3 regions of the Massilia sp. X63 genome follow, and region 1 is predicted to be linked to each of the others. Evidence: predicted binding sites of a transcription regulator. Region 1 holds the regulator's gene; each other region holds the start of a gene.
What was found. Region 1 encodes HrcA, which represses chaperone genes, less so after heat shock. Its sites were predicted from a motif close to TTAGCACTCNNNNNNNNNGAGTGCTAA; they were not measured.

Region 1 (7,703 bases):
CAGGTTTATTGAGTACGCGGGCCGCAGGTGACCGCCACGTTGCTGACGTCGGCCGCGCCCATCACGCCGGTGCCGTTGGCGACCGTGCAGGTCTGGTTGTCGGGCTGGGTCAGGATGGCGACGCCGTAGGGCGCGTCTTCGTTGATCTTGGCCATGGAGAACGCGGTGGCGCCCGCGGCGACGGCGACCTTGTCGGCGCCGTTGACCAGCACCAGGTTGTTGCCGGTCAGGCCGGTGACGCTGCCTTTCAGCTCGTGCTGCTTGATGGTGCAGACGATGCGCACCGTGTTGATGCTGAATGCCACCTTGCCGGTATTGTCGTATTCCTTGCACTCGAGCGCGTTGCTCGGGATGCTCTTGACCTTGACGTTGTAGCTCGAATCGGTCTCGACCAGTTTGGAGAAGTAGAACTCACCGAGGCCGGTGCTGGTCGGATTGACGACCAGGTCGTCGCCGCCGTTGTTCGTCAAAACCAGGCCCGGTTTGGTGACGCCGGCGAACGAACCGCCGAGATACAGGTCGCCATCGCTACCGCCGCACGCGCTCAGCGCCAGCGCGCATGCCAGGGCAGCACCGGCACGCAGGGTCGAACTCTTCATAATTTCTCCAAAAATCTGACTGGTGGACGTGCAAAGCGTGTTCAATTGATCAATAGACACGCTGTTGGGCGGGCATCGCCCAGGATATATCGCCCAACATTTTAGTGCATTTGGCAAGCAGCTGGACGGTTTGCCTTTGTATCATGCTGTAACCGCCGGTAGCCGGACTCCTGTGCCGGATTGATTTCTACGGGCGCGCTCGCTATGCTTGGCCTGATCCCCCAGCTTCGCCCACCTTGCCATCGACCCACATCATGAACCCTCGCCGCGCCTGGCCCAAAGCCGTATTGTTCGACCTCGACGACACCCTGTGGCCGATCGCCCCGGTGATCCTGGAGGCCGAGCAGATCCTGTTCGCCTGGCTGCGCCAGCACGCGCCGCGCGTGGCGCAGCAGTTCACGATCGACACGCTGCGCCAGGCCCGGCTCGAGCTGCTGGCGCGCCAGCCCGAATTCCAGCTCGACCTGGGCGCCCTGCGCCGCGCCGGCCTGATCGCCGCCTTCGAGCAGGCCGGCGAGGATGCCGGCAAGGTGGAGCTGGCGATGACCGAATTCTTCGCCGCCCGCAACGCCGTGATCCCCTACGATGACGTGCTGCCCGGCCTGCTGCGCCTGAAGGGCAGGGTGCGCATCGGTTCGGTCACCAACGGCAATGCCGACCTCCAGACCATCGGCCTGGCGCGCCACTTCGACGCCTCGGTGTCGGCGCCCGCCTTCGGCGTCGCCAAGCCGGACGCGAAGATCTTCCTGGAAGCCTGCCGCCTGCTGGATGTGGCGCCGCAGGAGGCAGTCTACGTGGGCGACGACCTGCGGCTCGACGTGTACGGCGCCCAGCGCGCCGGCCTGCGCGCCGTGTGGATGAACCGGATCGGCCAGGTCAACTACTTGCCGGACCAGGTCCGGCCGGACGCCGAGGTGAACAGCCTGGACGGCCTGCTGGACTGGCTCAGGCGCGAGCATGCCTGACTGGCGCCGTGCACAGCCGCACGTGTACAAGAACGTGCATAATAGAGGCTGATGGCCCGATCCCGGATGACCGGCCTTTGCTGCTTTCCCCAACCCATGCAACTCGAACCCCGCGCCCAGACCCTGCTCAAAGCCCTCGTCGAGCGCTACATCGCCGACGGCCAGCCCGTCGGCTCGCGTGCGCTGTCGAAGATTTCCGGCCTCGACCTGTCGCCGGCCACGATCCGCAACATCATGGCCGACCTCGAGGAAATGGGCTACGTGGCCAGCCCGCACACCTCGGCCGGCCGCATCCCGACGCCGCGCGGCTACCGGCTGTTCGTCGACACCCTGCTCACCGTGCAGCACATCGACGAGCAGGCTGCCGCCGCCCAGAACATGCGCCTGCCGGCGCAGCAGCCGCAGAAGATCATCGCCAACGCGGCCCAGATGCTGTCCTCGCTGTCGCAGTTCGCCGGCGTGGTGCAAAGCCCGCGGCGCGAGTCGGTGTTCCAGCAGATCGAATTCCTGCGCCTGTCCGAGAAGCGCATCCTGCTGGTGATCGTCGATCCGCGCGGCGACGTGCAGAACCGCCTGCTGCTCACCGACGTCGACTACACGCCGGGCCAGCTGATCCAGTCGGCAAACTACCTGAACCAGAACTACGCCGGGCTAACCTTCGACGAGGTGCGCAAGCGCCTGGGCGGCGAACTTGCCCAGCTGCGCGACGACATGGGCAGGCTGATGCAGGTGGCGGTGCAGGCCGGCAGCGAGGCGATGGCCGAGGGCGACGACATGGTGATCGCGGGCGAGCGCAACCTGCTGTCGGTGTCCGACCTGTCGTCCAACATGAGTTCGCTGCGCCAGATGTTCGAGATGTTCGAGCAGAAGACCGGCCTGATGCAGCTGCTCGACGTGTCGAGCAAGGCGGGCGGGGTGCAGATCTTCATCGGCGGCGAATCCAAGCTGGTGCCGATGGACGAGATGAGCGTGGTCACCGCGCCCTACGAGGTCAATGGCCGCATCGTCGGCACCCTCGGCGTGATCGGCCCCACCCGCATGGCCTACGAGCGCGTGATCCCCATCGTGGACATCACCGCGAAGCTCCTGTCGAATGCCTTGAGCCAGTCCTGAGGCAAGAAAAATGGGGACGATGCCGGCGGCGGCGTCCCCATTGTTTGCGTGCCGGGCCCGGGCCCGGAAAGATCATCCCTTGCGCGGGCAGCCCACTTTCACGCAATTACCGTAGATGGCCAGCGAATGCTCGGCAATCTTGAAGCCGCGCTCCACCGCGATCTTGTGCTGGCGCGACTCGATCTCTTCGTCGTAGAACTCTTCCACGTGGCCGCAGTCGAGACAGACCAGGTGGTCGTGATGCGAACCGGCGTTGAGCTCGTAGATGGCCTTGCCGGTCTCGAAATGGTTGCGGTTCAGCAGGCCGGCCTGTTCGAACTGGGTCAGCACGCGGTACACGGTGGCCAGGCCTACGTCCATGTTGTCGGCCAAGAGGATTTTGTAGACATCTTCCGCCGTCAGGTGCCGAACGGAGCTGTTCTGGAAGATTTCCAGGATTTTCAGGCGTGGCAGGGTAGCCTTCAGGCCGCTGGCCTTCAGGTCGGTGGGGTTGTTACTCATCGCAGTTCGCTCACGTTTGTTGCTCGTAGTTTGGCATAGTGCTTTATGATATAGCGTTTTGGAGCTCCCGCTCAAACGTTTTGAGGTTACCTATGCGCGTCAAACAAGCCGTTCTCCACCGCGATTCTGGAAAATTCGCAGCCAAGGCAGCCCTTGCAGGCGCCCTGGCATGCACGCTGATGCTGTCCGGCTGCGCCGCCTGGCGCAACCAGACGCGTCCTGCGCCGCCGGTGGAAACGGACCCGGCCTCGATCGTCGCCGACGCGCAGAAATCGGCCGCCGCCGCCAACGCCGGCGCCCAGACCGTCCAGGCCAGCAAGCTGCAGAAGTTCTTCTGGATCTTCTCGCCCTACCGCCCCGACATCCAGCAGGGTAACTTCGTCTCGCAGGAGATGCTGAACCAGCTGAAGGTCGGCCAGTCGCGCGACCAGGTCCGCTTCATCCTCGGTTCCCCGCTGCTCACCGACGCGTTCCACGAAGACCGCTGGGATTACCCCTTCTACCTTGCGCGCGGCAACGGCGAGCTGACCACCAGCCGCGTCACCGTGTTCTTCAAGGACGACAAGGTCGAGCGCTTCGAAGGCGGCAACCTGCCGACCGAGCGCGAGTACATCGACCGCATCGCCGGCCCGGCCAAGGTGAGCAACAAGGCCAAGCCGGAGTCGCGTCCGATGGAAGCGCCCAAGGTCGGCGGCGCGCCTGTGATCCAGCCATGAGCGGTGCAGGCATGAGCGCTCCCATCAAGGTCGCCGTCGCCGGCGCCAGCGGCCGCATGGGCCGCATGCTGGTCGAGGCCATCCAGGCCGCCCCCGACGCCGTGCTGGCGGGCGCCCTCGACGTCGCCGGCTCGCCCTCGATCGGCATGGACGCCGGCGCCTTCGCCGGCCAGCTGACCGGCATCGTGATCCAGTCCGACTTCGCGGCCGCGCTGCAAGACGCCGACGTGCTGATCGACTTCACCCGCCCGGAAGGCACGCTGCGCCACCTGGAATACTGCGCGGCCAACGATGTGCAGCTGGTGATCGGGACCACCGGTTTCGACGAGCCCGGGAAGGCCGCGATCCGCGCCGCCGGCGAGAAAGTCGGCATCGTGTTTGCCCCGAACATGAGCGTGGGCGTGAACGTCACCCTCAAGCTGCTCGAGATGGCGGCGAAAAGCTTCAATGAAGGCTACGACATCGAGATCGTCGAGGCGCACCACCGCCACAAGGTCGATGCGCCGAGCGGCACCGCCCTCAGGATGGGCGAAGTCATCGCCGACGCGCTTGGCCGCGACCTGAAGGAATGCGCAGTCTACGGCCGCGAAGGCGTGACCGGCGAGCGCGACCCCTCGACCATCGGCTTCGCCACCGTGCGCGGCGGCGACGTGGTGGGCGACCACACCGTGATGTTCCTCGGCACCGGCGAACGCATCGAGATCAGCCACAAGTCGAGCAGCCGCGTCACCTACGCCCACGGCGCCCTGCGCGCCGCACGTTTCCTGGCGGGCAAGTCGAACGGCCTGTTCGACATGCAGGACGTGCTCGGATTGAAGGCTTGACCATGGCAGTCGCGGAACTGAACGGCGCGGCCATCGTCGACGAGGCCTCCTTCCATGCGGAGAGCCGGCGCGCGTTCGGCTTTCCCGAATCGTATGCCGACAGCATCGACGCCTGGGTCGATTGCATGAGCTACCTGCGCGACGAAGAGAACATGACCAAGTTCCGGCTCAAGCCGAACGAGGTGCTGGAAATCGTCATCAGCGATGCCGGGAAGATGAAGGCCGCGGCGCCCGAGCTGCTGGAAGAGATCAGCTTCTGCATCGGCGGCATCAACGAGCGCTACGAGGATTACGGCGAGAAGCCGGCGCTGGAACTGGTGCTGCGCTAACCCTCGGCCGCAAGCAAACCGCCATCCAGGCACAGGCCGGATGGCGGTTTTTCTTTTGCGGCATTGACAACAAGCCCATCGGGCTTCCTGCACTGCGCCGCCGCACTTCGCCGCACTGCAAAATGAACCAGTATAATGTTCTGTTCCACCCCCTCATTACGTCTGCAGAAACCATGCAAGAAAAATATAGTCCAGCCGAAGTAGAACAGGCCGCCCAGGCCTACTGGAAGTCGATCGACGCCTATAAAGCCGTCGAACACGACCCGCGTTTCCCGAAAGGCAAGTATTACGCCTGCTCGATGCTGCCTTACCCGTCGGGCAAGCTGCACATGGGTCACGTGCGCAACTATACGATCAACGACGTGATGTACCGCTACCTGCGGATGAACGGCTACAACGTGCTGATGCCGATGGGCTGGGACGCCTTCGGCATGCCGGCCGAGAACGCGGCGATGGCGAACAACGTGCCGCCGGCCGAGTGGACCTATTCGAACATCGCGCACATGCGCGGGCAGATGGAATCGATGGGCCTGGCCATCGACTGGTCGCGCGAGATGACCGCCTGCAAGCCGGAATACTACAAGTGGAACCAGTGGATGTTCCTCAAGATGCTCGAAAAGGGCATCATCTACCAGAAGACCGGCACCGTGAACTGGGACCCGGTGGACCAGACCGTGCTGGCCAACGAGCAGGTGGTGGACGGCCGCGGCTGGCGCTCGGGCGCGCTGATCGAGAAGCGCGAGATCCCGATGTACTACGTGCGCATCACCGATTACGCGGACGAGCTGCTGGACTACGTCGACAACAAGCTGCCGGGCTGGCCGGAGCGCGTGCGCATCATGCAGGCCAACTGGATCGGCAAGTCGACCGGCGTGCGCTTCGCCTTCCCGCACGACATCAAGGATGAATCGGGTGAGCTCATCAACGAAGGCAAGCTGTACGTCTTCACCACCCGTGCCGACACCATCATGGGCGTGACCTTCTGCGCGGTGGCGGCCGAGCACCCGCTGGCCCAGCACGCGGCACAAATCAACCCGGAACTGCAGGCCTTCATCGCCGAATGCAAGCTCGGTTCCGTCATCGAAGCCGACATGGCGACGATGGAAAAGAAAGGCATGCCGACCGGCCTCACGGTCACCCACCCGGTCACCGGCGAGCAGCTGCCGGTCTGGGTCGGCAACTACGTCCTGATGACCTACGGCGACGGCGCCGTGATGGGCGTGCCGGGCCACGACGAGCGCGACTTCGGCTTCGCCACCAAGTACGGCCTGCCGATCAAGCAGGTGGTGGCCGTGGAAGGCCAGGAATTCTCGCTGGATGGCTGGCAGGAGTGGTACGGCGACAAGGAGCACGGCAAGACCATCAACTCGGGCAAGTACGACGGGCTGGACTACATCGCCGCGGTCAACGCGGTGGCCGGCGACCTGGCCGCACAGGGCCTGGGCGACAAGAAGGTCACCTTCCGCCTGCGCGACTGGGGCATCTCGCGCCAGCGCTACTGGGGCACCCCGATCCCGATGATCCACTGCGCCGACTGCGGCGCGGTGCCGGTGCCGGAAGCAGACCTGCCGGTCGTGCTGCCGGAGCACCTGGTCCCGGACGGCACCGGCAACCCGCTGAACAAGGACGAAGCCTTCCTGGCCTGCTCCTGCCCGAAGTGCGGCAAGCCGGCGCGCCGCGAGACCGACACGATGGACACCTTCATCGACTCGTCCTGGTACTACATGCGCTATACCTCGCCGGGTTCGAACGACAAGATGGTCGACGAGCGCAACGACTACTGGATGCCGATGGACCAGTACATCGGCGGCATCGAGCACGCCGTCATGCACCTGCTGTACGCGCGCTTCTGGACCAAGGTGATGCGCGACTTCGGCCTGCTGAAGTTCGACGAGCCCTTCGTCAACCTGCTGACCCAGGGCATGGTGCTGAACGAGACCTACTACCGCGAAGACGCATCGAGCAAGAAGACCTGGTTCAACCCGGCCGACGTCGAGCTGACCTTTGACGACAAGGGCCGCCCGCAAAGCGCCGTGCTGAAATCGGACGGCCAGCCGGTCCAGATCGGCGGCACCGAGAAGATGTCGAAGTCGAAGAACAACGGCATCGACCCGCAGGCGCAGATCGAGCAATACGGCGCCGACACCGCGCGCCTGTTCACCATGTTCGCCTCGCCGCCGGAGCAGACCCTGGAGTGGTCGAACAGCGGCGTGGAAGGCGCGAGCCGCTTCCTGCGCCGCGTCTGGGCCTACGGCTACGCGCAGCGCGAGCGCATCGCCAATGCCCTGAAAGGCCAGCAGCAAGGTCTTCTTTCCGACGCCGAGAAGACCCTGCGCCGCGAAGTGCACAAGGTGCTGCAGCAGGCCGACTACGACCTGAAGCGCATCCAGTACAACACGGTGGTGTCGGCCTGCATGAAGATGCTCAATACGCTGGAGTCGGCCAAGCTGGCCGAAGGCGCGGCATCGGATGCGGTGGTCGCCGAAGGCTTCTCGATCTTCCTGCGCCTGCTGAACCCGGTGGCGCCGCACATCACCCACGCGCTGTGGCAGGAGCTCGGCTATGCCGCCGTCTACGGCGACATCCTGAACGTGCAGTGGCCGCAGGTCGACCCGGCCGCGCTGGAACAGTCCGAGATCGAACTGATGATCCAGGT
Region 2 (7,703 bases), on a different contig from region 1:
CTTGCGCTGCCGATGTGCGCGGACAGCAGGAGCGCAAACAGGAATCCGATCGGGTATTTGGCGGGCATAGGGGGCAGCTTGCGAAAAAATAAACGTTCGGATCATACGTTTGCCTTGCTTCTTTTTGTGTAATTTTGTGTCGCCATTTCAAAAGCCTTGCCCGGCTCATCCACATAGAATGCTCGGATAGCAAAACCTTAAGGATGATCGACACCATGACGCACCCTTCCCGCACCGGCGGCCAGATCCTGGTCGATGCGCTCCATACCCACGGCGTGGACACCGCCTTCGGCGTCCCCGGCGAAAGCTACCTCGACGTGCTGGATGCGCTGCACGATTCGGATATCCGCTTCGTGATCAACCGGCAGGAAGGCGGCGCGGCGTTCATGGCCGAGGCCTACGGCAAGATGACCGGCAAGCCGGGCATCTGCTTCGTCACCCGCGGCCCGGGCGCCACCAACGCGTCGATCGGCGTGCACACCGCCTACCAGGACTCGACCCCGATGATCCTGTTCATCGGCCAGGTCGGCAGCGACTTCATCGACCGCGAAGCCTTCCAGGAAATCGACTACCGCCGCATGTACGGCCAGATGGCCAAGTGGGTGACCCAGATCGACCGCGCCGACCGCATCCCCGAATACATCGCGCGCGCCTTCCAGGTGGCCACCAGCGGCCGTCCGGGCCCGGTGGTGCTGGCCCTGCCCGAAGACATGCTGGTGACCAAAGCCGAAGTGGCGGACGCGCGCCGCTACCAGCCGGTGCAGGCCGCGCCCTCGCAAGCGCAGATCGACCAGCTGCGCGCCATGCTGGCCGAAGCCGAGCGCCCGATCGTGCTGCTGGGCGGCGGCTCCTGGACCGGGCAGGCCTGCGCCGACCTGGCCCGCTTTGCCGAAGCCAACCAGCTGCCGGTGGGCTGCACCTTCCGCTTCCAGGACCTGCTCGACAACGCGCACCCGAACTACGTGGGCGACGTCGGCATCGGCATCAATCCGAAGCTGGCGGCGCGCGTGAAGGAAGCGGACCTGGTGATCGCGATCGGCCCGCGCCTGGGCGAGATGACCACCAGCGGCTATTCGCTGCTGTCGTCGCCGGTGCCGCGCCAGCGCCTGGTGCACATCCATGCCGATCCGGACGAACTGGGCAGCGTGTACCAGGCCGAACTGATGATCGCCAGCGGCCCGGCGCAGGCCTGCGCGATGCTGACCGCGATGGCGCCGGTGGATGCGTCGGCCTGGGCCGGCGCGATCGCCGAGGCCAGGGCCGAACTGGCCGCCTGGCAGGCGCAGCCGCCGATCTTCCGCGAAGGCGGTGCGCCGCTCGACCTGTGGCAGGTGATGCAGGAACTGATGCGGCAAGTACCGCGCGACACCATCATCACCAACGGCGCCGGCAACTACGCGACCTGGGCGCACCGCTTCTACCGCTACGGCGGAAAGCGCACCCAGCTGGCCCCGACCAACGGCGCCATGGGTTATGCCGTGCCGGCCGGGGTGGCGGCCAAGATCATCGAACCGCAGCGCACCGTGGTCACCTTTGCCGGCGACGGCGAATTCATGATGACCGGACAGGAACTGGCAACTGCCGTGCAATACGGCGCCGGCGTGGTCCTGCTGGTGTTTAATAACAACATGTTCGGCACCATCCGCATGCACCAGGAACGCGAATACCCGGGCCGCGTGTCGGGCACCAATCTGCACAATCCGGATTTCGCGGCGCTGGCGCGCGCCTATGGCGGCCACGGCGAGGTGGTCGAGAAGACCGAGGAATTCGCGCCCGCCCTGCAGCGCGCGCTGGCGCATGCGAACGAACGCAAGCTGCCGGCCGTGATCGAACTGCGCTACGACGGCAACCTGATTACGCCGAACGCGACGCTCGAGACGATTCGCAAGACGGCGGCAGCGGCAAAAGCCAGCCGCTAAGTCGTAGGGTGGGCGGCCATGCCGCCCACGCGGTGATTGCTGGCAGCGAGATCATCCCGCGAGAAAGCGGAGCCGGTAACAATCACCGCGTGGGCAGGAAACCTGCCCACCCTACTGGCCGAGCCCCAGTTCCGCCGGCAGCGGAATCGGCTTGTCGAAGAAACTGACCTGCTCGGGATTGGTCAGGAACAATGCGACGAGGGCAATGAACGCCCACACGATAATGTTGCGCATGTTCGCGGCGCCGCCATCCGTGGCATTGTCGCCATGGATGAGCCGCTTCAGGAAATTGGTAATTTTCACGGTGTGCCCCGTTGTCTTTTGTGGTTTTCTCTCTGTGTTCAATTTAACGCAAGTCGCCGGCGTTTTCCAGAACCGCACTGTTGAGTAGCCAGTCAGTTTCAGCAATAACACAACAAACAGTTCCTTCGACGCATCTTCCAGCATCGGCCCGCGCTGCTGGAGGATGTGTCTTGCTGCTCTGGTAAAATATTCGCTACTTTTTTCATCGCCGGCTCGCGCCGGCATCGTGCGCAGGATTCGCCCCTATATATGTTTAGTTTCTTCAAAAGAAAGAAGCCTGAAACCGAGCTTCCTGAGCCGCAGCAAGCGGCGTCCGCTCCCGCGGCGGCGCCGATGTTCGTGCCCGGTGCGCTGGATGCGCCGCCGAGCCAGGCGCCTGCTCCTGCTCCAGTCTCGGCGCCAGTTTCGGCTCCCGCTCCCGCTCCCGCCCCGGCCGCACCGGCCGCGGTCCAAGTCGGCGAGCTGTTCCCGGAAACCGCGGAACGCCCCACCAGCGAAGCCGAGCAGAAGCGTTCCTGGATGGCGCGCCTGAAGGCCGGCCTGTCCAAGACCTCGAGCAACCTGTCGCTGCTGTTCGTCGGCGCGCGCATCGACGAGGACCTGTACGAGGAACTCGAATCCGCCCTCCTGATGTCCGACGCCGGCATGGACGCCACCCAGTACCTGCTGGACGCCCTGCGCCGCAAAGTCAAGGAAGACCGGCTGCTGGACGCCGCCCAGGTCAAGGCCGCGCTCAAGGAGCTGATGGTCGAGCTCCTGCTGCCGCTGCAGAAGCCGCTGGAGCTGGGGCGCCACGAACCGCTGGTGATGATGATCTCGGGCGTGAACGGCGCCGGCAAGACCACCACCATCGGCAAGCTGGCCAAGCACATGCAGCGCTTCGACCAGTCGGTGCTGCTGGCCGCGGGCGACACCTTCCGCGCCGCCGCGCGCGAGCAGCTAATGGTCTGGGGCCAGCGCAACAACGTCACCGTGATCTCGCAGGCCTCGGGCGACCCGGCCGCGGTCGCCTTCGACGCGGTGCAATCGGGCAAGGCGCGCGGCACCGACGTCGTGATGGTCGACACCGCCGGCCGCCTGCCGACCCAGCTGCACCTGATGGAAGAACTCAAGAAGATCAAGCGCGTCATCGGCAAGGGCATGGATGGCGCCCCGCACGAAACGCTCCTGGTCATCGACGGCAACACCGGCCAGAACGCCCTGGCCCAGGTGAAGGCCTTCGACGACGCGCTGCAGCTCACCGGCCTGGTGATCACCAAGCTGGACGGCACCGCCAAGGGCGGCGTGCTGGCCGCGATCGCACGCACCCGCCCGGTGCCGGTGTACTTCATCGGCGTGGGCGAGAAGCTGGACGACCTGCAGCCGTTCAACGCCGACGAATTCGTCGAAGCGCTGCTCGGTTAAGGAACGGCCCTCGATGATCGAATTCCAGTCCGTCTCCAAGCAATATTCCACCGATGCCTATGCCTTGCGCGAGGTGTCCCTCGAGATCGCCAAGGGCGAGCTGGTCTACCTGGCCGGCCCGTCGGGCGCGGGCAAGTCGACCCTGATGAAGATGGTGGCCGCCGTCGAGCGCCCCACCAGCGGCACGGTCACCGTCAACGGCAAGGACATCGGCCGCATCGGCAAGGCCGGCATCCCCTTCCTGCGCCGTAACCTGGGGCTGATCTTCCAGCACCAGCGCCTGCTCAACGACCGCAACATCCTGGCCAACGTGATGCTGCCCCTGCTCGTCACCGGCGCCCCGAAGGCGCTGGCGGAACAGCGCGCCCGCGCGGCCCTCGACAAGGTGGGCCTGGAACAGCGCGCCAGGGCGATGCCGCTGGAACTGTCCGGCGGCGAGCAACAGCGCGTGGCGGTGGCGCGCGCCATCGTCAACCGTCCGCAGATCATCCTGGCCGACGAGCCGACCGCCAACCTCGACCGCGTGGCGGCCGACAAGGTGCTGGACGCGCTGCGCGCCTTCAACGCCGTGGGCGTGACCTGCGTGATCTCGACCCATGACGACCAGGTGCTCGACAGCGCGACGGCGCGGGTGATCCGCCTGGAGCAGGGCCAGCTGGTCCCTGCCGGCCGCAGCGGAGGTGCAGCATGAGCCCGTGGGTCCGCCAACACCGCTTCGCTTTTGGCGCAGCCCTGTCCACGGTGCGCAAGTCGCCGGGCAGCTTCCTGTTCAACGTGCTCGTGGTCGCCTTTGCCCTGATGCTGCCCTTTGCCGGCATCACCCTGCTCGACAACGTGCGCCCGCTGTCCGAACAGCTGTCGGTCGATCCCGAAATCAGCGTGTTCATGAAGCTCGAGGCCACGCGCGAGGAAGCGGCCGCCCTGCAGCCGCGCATCAAGGCGATCGCCGCCGCCGGCGGCAAGGCCGACGTGGCCTTCGTCCCGCGCGAGGAAGCCCTGGCCTCGATGAAGGAGCAGAGCGGCCTGGGCGACGTGATCGACACGCTGGGCGACAACCCGCTGCCGGACAGCTACCGGATGCGCCTGGACGGCAGCAACGCCGCCGGCCAGGTCGACGCCATCACCGAGCAGCTGCGCGCGCTGCCGGGCGTGGACGTGGTGCAGGTCGATTCGGCCTGGGTCAAGCGCCTGGCCGCGATGCTGGCCATCCTGCGCCTGGCGCTGCTGCTGCTGGCCCTGACGCTGGGCGTCGTGGTGATCGCGGTGGTATTCAACACGGTCCGGCTGCAGGTGCTGACCCAGAAGGAAGAGATCGCCGTCTCGAAGCTGCTGGGCGCCACCGACAACTTCATCCACCGCCCCTTCTACTACACGGGCGCCCTGCTCGGCCTGTGCGCAGGCATGGTGGCGCTGGGCGCGGTGATGCTGGCCTTGCGCCCGCTGAACGCCGCGATTGCCGATTTCGCCAAGTTGTATGCCTCGGCATTCCAGCTGGCCCCGCTCGGCGCGCTGGAGACGGCCGGCGTGCTGGCGATCAGTGCCGGGCTCGGGCTGATCGGGGCCATGCTGTCGGTGCAGCGTCACCTGGCGCGCGTGCGCTGACATCTGGCTTGCGCGGGCGGCCCGGCCGTCCGCGCCTGCTCTGGAACGCCCCCCCTGCTGTTCACCCTACGCTCAGACGAGCGCTACTCCTACAGGCCGCCCCTGGTGAAGGTGCGCCATCCAACAGAAGGCCCTATCCTGGGCCTTTAACCTGTCCCTAATACGATTTCCAGCCGTTTTTTGTTCACATTTGATCTGGATCAATCAAATCCGGATCGCCTGCTCTACAGTAAAAACGATGCAATTTTGATTCCCATAAGCAATACTTTAGCCAGACTTAATCGATTTCGATAAATCGATGCCTTGCCTAGCACTCCCCCGGCGAGAGTGCTAATATATGTCTCGAATACAGCGAAATCAAGGAAAGCACCCGAGTAACAAGCAGTAACGCTGGTGTCGCGCGGCATGGGTCCGTGGCACATTAAGGGTGTAGCAAGATTACTACGAGGGAAATGAACATGTCCGCACAATCCGCATTGGTCCCTGCCGGCAGTCGCGCCCTGAACCTGGGTTTTACCGGCAATCTCGGCAATATTGACGCCTACATCTCGGCCGTCAATCGCCTGCCGATGCTCACCCACGAAGAAGAAGTTTCGCTGGCGAAGTCGCTGCGGGAAAAGAATGACCTCGACGCCGCCCAGAAGCTGGTGCTCTCGCACCTGCGCCTGGTGGTATCGATCGCGCGCGGCTACCTCGGCTACGGCCTGCCGCACGCCGACCTGATCCAGGAAGGCAACATCGGCCTGATGAAGGCAGTCAAGCGTTTCGACCCGAACCAGGGCGTGCGTCTCGTGTCGTACGCGATGCACTGGATCAAGGCCGAGATGCACGAATACATCCTGAAGAACTGGCGCCTGGTGAAGGTCGCCACGACCAAGGCCCAGCGCAAGCTGTTCTTCAACCTGCGCAGCAACAAGGTTGGCCTCGACACCATGACCCCGAGCCAGGTCGACGAGCTGGCGAAGATGCTCGACGTCAAGCGCGAGGAAGTGATCGAGATGGAAACCCGCCTGTCGGGCCGCGACATCGCCCTCGAATCGCCGACCGACGACGACGACGACAAGTTCGCCCCGATCGCCTACCTGTCGTCCGAGCAGCAGGAGCCGACCCGCGTGCTGGAGGCCGAACAGGTCGACCGCCTGCAGTCGGAAGGCCTGGAGACCGCGCTGGGCAAGCTGGACCCGCGTTCGCGCCGCATCGTCGAAGCGCGCTGGCTGGCCAATGACGACGGTTCGGGCGCCACGCTGCACACCCTGGCCGAAGAGTTCGGCGTGTCGGCCGAGCGCATCCGCCAGATCGAATCGGCTGCGCTGAAGAAGATGAAGGGAGCGCTGGCGGCTTACGTGTAAACGTCGTCCAGTCCCTGAAAAGAACCCGCTGCGGCGGGTTTTTTCATTGGTGCTCGTGGCTGTGTAGGGTGGGGGTCAGGTCTGACAATCGGACACGAGCTCGAGGGTTGCTCGATCGTCTTGCTCAGCTCGTGTCTAAATGTCAGACCTGACCCCGATGTACTGAAAAAACCCGCTGCGGCGGTTTTTTTCATTGCTGCTCGTGGCTGCGGCAGCGAGCAGATTGGATTGAGGGAAGGACGCGCTAGCGTCCGGCACGCAAGCGCTGGCGGAGTCGTTCCAGCGGCACGAAGCCGCGTTCATCTTTCATTGGCAGCAGATCGATCCCATCGACCATGGCCCAGGATTTCGGTAGCAATAGCACGCCCTCGTGGGAATAGGTGGCGCCGATATAGCTGGCGAATCCCTGCTTGTCGATGTCGGCGAGAACCAGGCGCGTTTCCATCGGTATCGTCGGTCGGTTGAATTCGCCCAACTTGGACTTGCCTACGACGGTAGCGCCGGGGTCGGCACCCGCCAGGACCTCGATCACCCGGAGACTGACCAGTTGACAGTCCCCGTGCCGCGACAGGCAGATCCGGGTGACGCCGCCCTCTGTCGTCTCGAGACGCGGACAGGTTACAGGGCAATACTCCGTGCCCTCCTTCACGAACTCCAGCTTGTCGATTGCACCGAGCACGATCGTCTTCTGGGCCTGCGCCGTGCTCGTACTCAGCAGCGAAAGAAGCACAACGGCCATGAGACAAATTGATCGCATTGAAAACTACCCGTTGGATGATTGAGCTTACAGCAGGATCTTTTAGCGAAGCCGTAGACGATTTATTGCGGCTTCCACACGTATTGGATGGCAGTCCAGGCGTCGACCGGTTTACCGTCGACCCGTGGCGGATTGAAGCGGCACTTGGAGAGTCCGACGAGCGCGGCCTCGTCAAGTGCAGGGGAACCTGAAGAAGCCTGGACCAGGGATCGCTTGACGGTGCCGTCGGCGCCGATCAGGAAGCGCAGCGTTACTGTCCCCTGGCGGTTCTGTTTCAATTCCTGCTCAGGATACTCGGGGCGCGAGCATGTTTCAGTCCTTATATTGCCAGGAGCATCGGCAGCAAGCTTGACCGTCCTGGTCGTGTCG
Region 3 (7,703 bases), on a different contig from region 1:
TTTCATGTATATCCTTCCAGGGCTTATTGTCCCCTATTTGGATGTCCATGAAACACGGACCACCTCAACCTGACCCCGGTGAAAATAAAAAAGCCTGCAAGGCTAGGCTTGCAGGCTTTCTTGAGCAGGGCGGCGCCGGAAGGACCGGCGCCAGGCCTCCCTTACAGGGCGTGGACTATTACATCATGCCGTCCATGCCGCCCATGCCACCCATGCCGCCCATGCCGCCCATGCCGCCGGCCGGCTTGTCTTCGACGACTTCCGAGACCATGCAGTCGGTGGTCAGCATCAGGCCGGCGATCGACGCTGCGTTCTGCAGTGCCGAGCGGGTGACCTTGGCCGGATCCAGCACGCCCATTTCGACCATGTCGCCGTAGGTGCCGTTGGCGGCGTTGTAGCCGTAGTTGCCGGTGCCGGCGATGACGGCTGCCACCACGACCGACGGCTCGTCGCCGGCGTTCTGGACGATCATGCGCAGCGGCTCTTCCATGGCGCGCAGGACGATCTTGATGCCTGCGTCCTGGTCAGGGTTGTCGCCCTTGATGTCCAGGTTCGAACGTGCGCGCAGCAGGGCCACGCCGCCGCCCGGGACGATGCCTTCTTCCACGGCAGCGCGGGTAGCGTGCAGCGCGTCTTCCACGCGTGCCTTCTTCTCTTTCATCTCGACTTCGGTGGCTGCACCGACGCGGATCACGGCAACACCGCCGGCCAGCTTGGCCACGCGCTCTTGCAGCTTTTCGCGGTCGTAGTCCGAGGTCGCTTCTTCGATCTGGACGCGGACCATCTTGACGCGTGCTTCGATCGCTTCAGCGGCGCCGGCGCCGTCGATGATGATGGTGTTTTCCTTGCCCACTTCGACGCGCTTGGCCTGGCCCAGCTCGTTCAGGGTGACCTTTTCCAGGGTCAGGCCGACTTCTTCGGCGATGACCTGGCCGCCGGTCAGGATGGCGATGTCTTCCAGCATGGCCTTGCGGCGGTCGCCGAAGCCAGGCGCCTTGACGGCGACGGTCTTCAGGATGCCACGGATGTTGTTGACCACCAGGGTCGCCAGTGCTTCGCCTTCGATGTCTTCGGCGACGATCACCAGCGGACGGCCGGCTTTCGCAACTTGCTCCAGCACCGGCAGCAGGTCACGGATGTTCGAGATCTTCTTGTCGCACAGCAGGATGAACGGGTTCTCGTGAACGGCGACCTGCTTGTCCGGGTTGTTGATGAAGTACGGCGACAGGTAGCCGCGGTCGAACTGCATGCCTTCCACGATATCCAGCTCGTCGTTCAGCGACTTGCCGTCTTCGACGGTGATGACGCCTTCCTTGCCGACTTTTTCCATCGCCTCGGCAATACGCTCGCCGATCGAGGTTTCCGAGTTGGCCGAGATGGCGCCGACCTGGGCGATCTCTTTCGAGGTGGTGGTCGGCTTGGCGATCTTCTTCAGCTCTTCGACGGTGGCGGCGACGGCCTTGTCGATGCCGCGCTTCAGGTCCATCGGGTTCATGCCGGCGGCGACGAACTTCATGCCTTCGCGGACGATGGCTTGCGCCAGCACGGTCGCGGTGGTGGTGCCGTCACCGGCGTTGTCGCTGGTCTTCGAAGCGACTTCCTTGACCATCTGCGCGCCCATGTTCATGAGCTTGTCTTTCAGTTCGATCTCTTTCGCGACCGAGACGCCGTCCTTGGTGACGGTCGGGGCGCCGAACGAGCGCTCCAGCACCACGTTGCGGCCTTTCGGGCCCAGGGTGACTTTGACTGCGTTGGCGAGGATGTTGACGCCTTCGACCATCTTGGCGCGCGCTGCGTCGCCGAATACTACTTCTTTAGCTGCCATTTCTTGTTCTCCGAATGAATTCGTGAATGTGTATTACAGGAGGAATGCGGCTTGGTGGCCGATTACTGGCTGACGACAGCCATGATGTCTTCTTCGCGCATGACCAGCAGTTCCTGGCCATCGACCTTGACGGCCTGGCCCGAGTACTTGCCGAACAGGACGCGGTCACCGACCTTCACTTCCAGCGGACGAACCTGGCCATTTTCCTGCACCTTGCCGTTGCCGACAGCCAGGATTTCGCCCTGGTCCGGCTTCTCGGCGGCCGCATCAGGGATGATCAGGCCGGATGCAGTCTTGGTCTCCTGGTCGAGACGCTTCACGATTACGCGATCGTGCAGAGGACGAAGGTTCATGCAAAACTCCTTATTTTTCAGTGGTTTGACTAGCTGTTCAAAGCCGCCGTACAGTCGCGGCGGCTGGGAAAGTGGGTGCTTCCGTTTGTTAGCACTCTCGACTGACGAGTGCTAACACAAACATGATTATAGGGACGATAACACCCCATTTCAAGCGGGAATGTGTGGGATCGAACCGACTTCTTTGCGAAAACACAATCCAATCGATGGGTTGTACACTGTCGGCCGTGGAATTGGAACAATGGCCGGGCAGGGTACACCGGATAGCGCCGGGACGCCGCACGGATGCTGTATGCTACGGCCCGGAGCGCTCCCCTCCCGGATGGGGGCGCGATTCGGTTGACGGAAAAACCATCTCAGTCCTATAGTGTCGAATGATTTCCGAATTTCAAGACCTCTCAGACAAAATCGACCGGCTCGCCCAGCTGACCCAGTCGCTGCGTGCCGAGAATTACCTGCTGCGCCAGGCCAACAGCCTGCTGAGCGCCGAGAACATCGCGTTCAAGGAGCGCCTGAACGAGGCCCAGCGCCGCGTCGAAGCGCTGCTCGAGCAGTTCCCCGCGCCCGAGGCGCCGGCGTCGGAAGACGGCGACGGCGGCGAAACGAACGAGGCCACCCAATGATCTACCTGGATTGCTCCATCATGGGCCAGCCCTATCGCCTGGCCTGCCGCGAAGGCGAAGAGCGCACCCTGCGCGAAGCCGTCAGCTACCTGGACGGCAAGATGTGCGCGCTGCGCGACTCGGGCAAGGTCAAGGGCACCGACCGCATCGCGGTCATGGCGGCGCTGAGCGTGGCGGCCGAATTCCTGTCGGTCAAATCGCCGCAAGGGCCGCTGTCGGACATGTCGATCCTGGAGGTCAAGCAGAAGCTGGAAGCGATGCACACCGTCCTCGACAAGGCGCTGTCGCCGCAGGAAAATCTGTCCTGAATAGCGGGATTGGATTCGGATTCGGTTGACATGCTCGGCCAACAGAGTAAACTGCGCACTACCCTGCGGTGTTCGAGATTTGTCATATATTCCTTGAACCATTCTTTCGCATAGGTTGTGGGACATGCTTGGTGGGCGCGAGCGTCACTAGTCTGACGAACCCGAAATTGAGCTGACTGCGACCACCTTGAGCCTTTTGGTTCGGGATGCCGGCAATAACGACACAGGCGGGGCTACACACACGAGCGGTTGCGCACTTCGGTACGCAGCCGCTTTTTTTATTGGCGGTGGTTTTGATGGGGAAGCGATGCGCTATTGGTTGATGAAATCGGAGCCGGACGAAGTCAGTTTCGACGACGTGCTGGCCGCGCCTCAGAAGACGGTGTCCTGGTTCGGCGTGCGCAACTACCAGGCGCGCAACTTCATGCGCGACGCCATGTCGGCGGGCGACGGCATCCTGTTCTATCACTCCAGTTGCGCGGTGCCCGGCGTGGCCGGCATCGCCGAAGTGGCCAGCGGCCCGTATCCCGACGCCACCCAGTTCGACCCGTCCTCGCCCTACCATGACCCGAAGGCCACCCGCGAAACCCCGCGCTGGATCTCGGTCGACGTGCGCGCCGTGGAAGCGGGGCGCTACCTGCCCCTGAGCGAGCTGCGGACCGTGCCGGCGCTGGAAGACATGGTGCTGCTGCAGAAGGGCAGCCGGCTGTCGGTATCGCCCGTGACCCAGGCCGAGTGGAACGCCATCGTCGCCCTCCTGCGCGAAGGGAAGCGCTGATGGACATCGGCATGATCCTGGCGCTGCTCGCGATGGGCACCTTCGGCGGCTTTGCGGCCGGGCTGCTCGGCATCGGCGGCGGCATGGTACTGGTCCCCTTCATCACGATGATCTTCACGGCGCGCGGCATTGCGCCCGAGCTGACCATCCACATGGCGATCGCCACCTCGCTCGCCACCATCCTGTTTACGTCGCTGTCCTCGGTGCGCGCCCACCACCAGCACGGCGCGGTGCTGTGGCCGGTGGTGAAACTGCTGGCGCCGGGCATCCTGCTCGGCTCCTGGATCGGGCCCTGGATCGGCAAGCAGATGGACGCCTCGGTGCTGGCCGCCTTCTTCGGCGTGTTCGTCGCCTTCTCGGCGACCCAGATGCTGATCGGGAAGAAGCCCTCCGCCTCGCGCGCACTGCCGAAGGCGCCGGGCATGTTCGCGGCCGGCGGCTTCATCGGCACCCTGTCGGGCATCGTCGGCGCCGGCGGCGGCTTCGTGTCGGTGCCCTTCATGACCTGGTGCGGGGTGCGCATCCACAATGCCGTCGCCACCAGCGCGGCGCTGGGCTTCCCGATCGCGCTGTCGGGCACCATCTCGAACATCTATTTCGGCTGGGGCGAGCCCGGGCTGCCCGAGTATGCGCTCGGCTTCATCTACCTGCCGGCGCTGGCCATCATCGTGCTGGCCAGCGTGAGCATGGCGCCACTGGGCGCACGCACCGCGCACAAGATGCCTGTGCGCCAGCTGCAGAAGGTGTTCGCGGTGATCCTGTATGCGCTGGCGGCCTATATGTTCTGGAAGGCGGCGCACTAGGAACCGATCCCGGTAGGGAATGAGTCCTTGCTGACGCGCTATGCACCTATGATTTCTCCTGGAAGTGTCCATTCTCACCCTTCCAATCCGGCCTTACCCCGCTCACGCGTATAAACCCCGACCGCTTTGCCGTATAGCTCGGTTTCCGCTTCATACGCCAGGCCAAGGCGCCTGGCAACGCGCAGCGACGATTCATTGGCGGAAGCGATGAGCGCCCGGACTTTCGGTTCGCGCCGGGTCTCGAACGCATGGTGCAAGACTGCCACCGCCGCTTCGTTTGCGAATCCGCGGCCCCAACAGGCACGATAGGTATTCCAGCCAAGCTCCATCACGGTCGATTCCTCGCGGAAGAACGCGCCGATCGTTCCGACGGGCCGGCCAGTCTCCTTTTCCTCGACAGCCCACCATCCGGCGCCATGCAGGAGCCATAGTCCTGCCTGTGAACAGAAGATCCGCCACGCAGCAGGGCGATCGGCCGGAACCAGATGGGCCGCGCTGACCGGGTCGGCGACATGCGCTGCGAACGCGTCGAAGTCTTCCGTCGATATTCGCGAAGCATGAGCCGTTCCGTGTGAAGGTAGGGAACAGAAGTAATGAACGCCTTGTTCATGCGCTGGATTCCATGTATTGGTGCGAGATCGGCCGACCCGGAGCCGGCTTCATTGCCCGATCATCCCATGGATCTCGTAGCTCATGATCGCCAGGAACGCGGCCAGGCCGAGGTACATCACGGCGTAGTTGATCCGAGCCTCGGCGCTGGCGGTGTAATACCCCGCGGGCGCGTCCGGGCTGCCCCGGATCGCGGCTTTCAGCTGTGGGTAGGCGAGCAGCGCGATCATGATCAGCATCGGGCTGGGGCGGTAGAAGAACAGGCCCGCCAGCAGCGGCACGCCGAGCAGCCAGACCTTGGGCGAGATGATGGCGGTGATGCGTCCGCCGTCGAGAGGCGACACCGGGATCAGGTTGAACAGGTTCAGCATGCAGCCCGCGTAGGCCAGCGCCAGCAGCAACTGGCTGCCGTTATGATCGTCGGCCTGTCGGGCCAGGAAATAGCAGGCCATGGCGGCGGCGCTGCCGGCCAGCGGGCCGGCGAAGCCGACGTAGGCTTCGGTCTCGACGTCGCGCGGCATCTCCTTCATCGCGATCCAGGCGCCCACGAAGGGGATGAAGGTGGGCGCGCCTACCGGCAGGCCGCGCTGGCGCGCCGCCACGTAATGCCCCATCTCGTGCACGAAGATCAGCAGCACGAAGCCGACCGCGTAGGGCCAGCCGTACACCCAGCTGTAGACCAGCATCGACAGCAGCATGGTGCCGCCGGTGGTCAGCAGCTTCCCGAGCTTGCCGGCCGCCAGCAGCGCTGCAAGCAGCTTGCCCATCAGGCGTCCGGGCTCTTGGCCAGGTCGACCTTGTCTGCGGCCGGCGCGGGCTGTTCGCGACGCACGAACTTCCACAGGAAGGAAGCGGCGGCGACGGCGCCCAGGATGATCAGCTTCTTGAAGGCCACCAGCAGTCCCAACAGCTTGCCGAAGAAGCCCAGCTTGGCGGCGACGCCGCCCGCCACCAGGGCCGCGATGCCGTATTCCGCGACCTTGTCGGTGCTGGCGTCGAAGTCGGCGTAGCGGTGGCCCTGGTTGAAATTGCTGAAGGCGGTCACCTGCTGCATCTCGCTGCGGATCCGGTCGAGCTGGTCGAGGCTGGCCACGGCGTTCAGCACCAGCACGCCCTCGCGTCCCAGCACGCGGATGTTGTAGTTCAGGCCGTTCGCCTGCGCGCCCTCGGTTTGCAGTTCCTTGGCCCAGTACAGCTTGTGCCGGGCCTTGTCGTAGTGCGGCTTCTCGGCCCAGCCCACCACCGTCATCGCGGGATAGCCCTGGGCCTTGCGCTCCTTGTTCTCCTCGACCAGGCCTTCCTGGATTTCCTTCAGCAGGGCCTGGTAGTCGATGCTGTCGGCATCGTCGTCCTTGACGTGGCCGTCCTTTTCGTAGGTCACCACCACGCCCCAGCCCTCGTCGCTCAGGGGACTCACGCCGGCCGGCACGATCATGCCCAGCGTGGCGCCGCCCGGCGGATTGCCCCAGCCCTGTTCGAGCAGGCGCGCGGTGTCGGCCGGCGCCAGGTAGCGGAACGCGGGCGGCAGGTCGAGCGTGGCGATCCCGCCCGGCAGGGCGATCTTCCCTTGCTGGAAGTCGAGCGAGGCCAGGAACTGTTCGGCCGTGCGCTGCGGAGCCGGTGCAGCGGCGCCGGTGTCCTGCGCGGCGGCGGCGCCGAGGGTGAGGAAAAGCAGGAGTGCAGTGAGGAGTCGTTGCATGGCGGGTTTCCCTTAAGCTTCCGGCAAAAGGAATCCATGCTACCGACAATTCGACCATCCAAATTCACGCATTGTCACTGCCGCAAGCGATGTATTGACGAGATGGCCGGGCTTCGATAACGTACATACAATATGGCTGTAGAATCCTTCCATCTCGTCCCCAACACCTCTCCTGTCACCGGTGGCGCAATGTCGCGCAGCGCGGCGGGCTTCCTGCTGTTCGCCTTCTTCTGGATCGTCGCCGCGGCGGCCTTTTCAGGCTTTGCCGGCAAGTGGGGCCTGCGCGACGGCGATCCGCGTTTCGGCGTCGCGGCCATGCTCGGGAACGAGGCGCACAAGCCCTTCGTCTACCGCCAGCTGCTGCCGGACCTGGCGCGCCGGCTCGACGCCCTTGCGTCCGAAGGCGTGAAGGAGCGCGTTGCCAGGCGCTTCCGCCCGGACGAGGTGTTCGCCAAGAGCCACCCGGGTAGCACGCACAGCGAGCGCTTCCGCTATGCGATCGTTTACTACCTCAGTTTCCTGGCGCTGCTGGGCAGCCTGTTCGTGCTGCGCCGGATCCTCCTGCACTTCAATGTCTCGCCCCTGGGCGCGGTGCTGGCGCCGACCGCCTTCGCGCTGAGTTTTCCCTACCTGCAGACCGTGGGCGGCTATTTCTACGACACCGTCGAACTGCTGTTCGCCAGCACGGCCTTCCTGCTCGCCCTG

Region 2: a site for HrcA is predicted at 5,536-5,562, ahead of rpoH (RNA polymerase sigma factor RpoH). Genes of this name have one in related genera too.
Region 3: a site for HrcA is predicted at 2,267-2,293, ahead of groES (co-chaperone GroES). Genes of this name have one in related genera too.

What each region holds. Positions count from the first base shown of each region.
Region 1 covers NZ_JBFTEF010000002.1:535,753-543,455, reverse strand. Annotated here, with positions in the region: gene AB3347_RS06530 (hypothetical protein) at 6-599, opposite strand; gene AB3347_RS06525 (HAD family hydrolase) at 854-1,564, shown strand; gene hrcA (heat-inducible transcriptional repressor HrcA) at 1,661-2,677, shown strand; gene fur (ferric iron uptake transcriptional regulator) at 2,750-3,178, opposite strand; gene AB3347_RS06510 (outer membrane protein assembly factor BamE) at 3,271-3,894, shown strand; gene dapB (4-hydroxy-tetrahydrodipicolinate reductase) at 3,906-4,718, shown strand; gene AB3347_RS06500 (barstar family protein) at 4,721-5,047, shown strand; gene leuS (leucine--tRNA ligase) at 5,221-7,703, shown strand, end outside.
Region 2 covers NZ_JBFTEF010000005.1:200,724-208,426, forward strand. Annotated here, with positions in the region: gene AB3347_RS12275 (S41 family peptidase) at 1-68, opposite strand, end outside; gene AB3347_RS12280 (thiamine pyrophosphate-binding protein) at 216-1,919, shown strand; gene AB3347_RS12285 (hypothetical protein) at 2,031-2,447, opposite strand; gene ftsY (signal recognition particle-docking protein FtsY) at 2,472-3,626, shown strand; gene AB3347_RS12295 (cell division ATP-binding protein FtsE) at 3,640-4,317, shown strand; gene ftsX (permease-like cell division protein FtsX) at 4,314-5,228, shown strand; gene rpoH (RNA polymerase sigma factor RpoH) at 5,687-6,577, shown strand; gene AB3347_RS12310 (hypothetical protein) at 6,822-7,316, opposite strand; gene AB3347_RS12315 (energy transducer TonB) at 7,397-7,703, opposite strand, start outside.
Region 3 covers NZ_JBFTEF010000014.1:125,614-133,316, reverse strand. Annotated here, with positions in the region: gene groL (chaperonin GroEL) at 179-1,825, opposite strand; gene groES (co-chaperone GroES) at 1,888-2,178, opposite strand; gene AB3347_RS22005 (hypothetical protein) at 2,553-2,801, shown strand; gene AB3347_RS22000 (cell division protein ZapA) at 2,798-3,109, shown strand; RNA gene ssrS (6S RNA) at 3,167-3,347, shown strand; gene AB3347_RS21990 (EVE domain-containing protein) at 3,417-3,887, shown strand; gene AB3347_RS21985 (sulfite exporter TauE/SafE family protein) at 3,887-4,690, shown strand; gene AB3347_RS21980 (GNAT family N-acetyltransferase) at 4,765-5,238, opposite strand; gene AB3347_RS21975 (site-2 protease family protein) at 5,350-6,066, opposite strand; gene AB3347_RS21970 (DUF2167 domain-containing protein) at 6,066-6,998, opposite strand; gene AB3347_RS21965 (hypothetical protein) at 7,131-7,703, shown strand, end outside.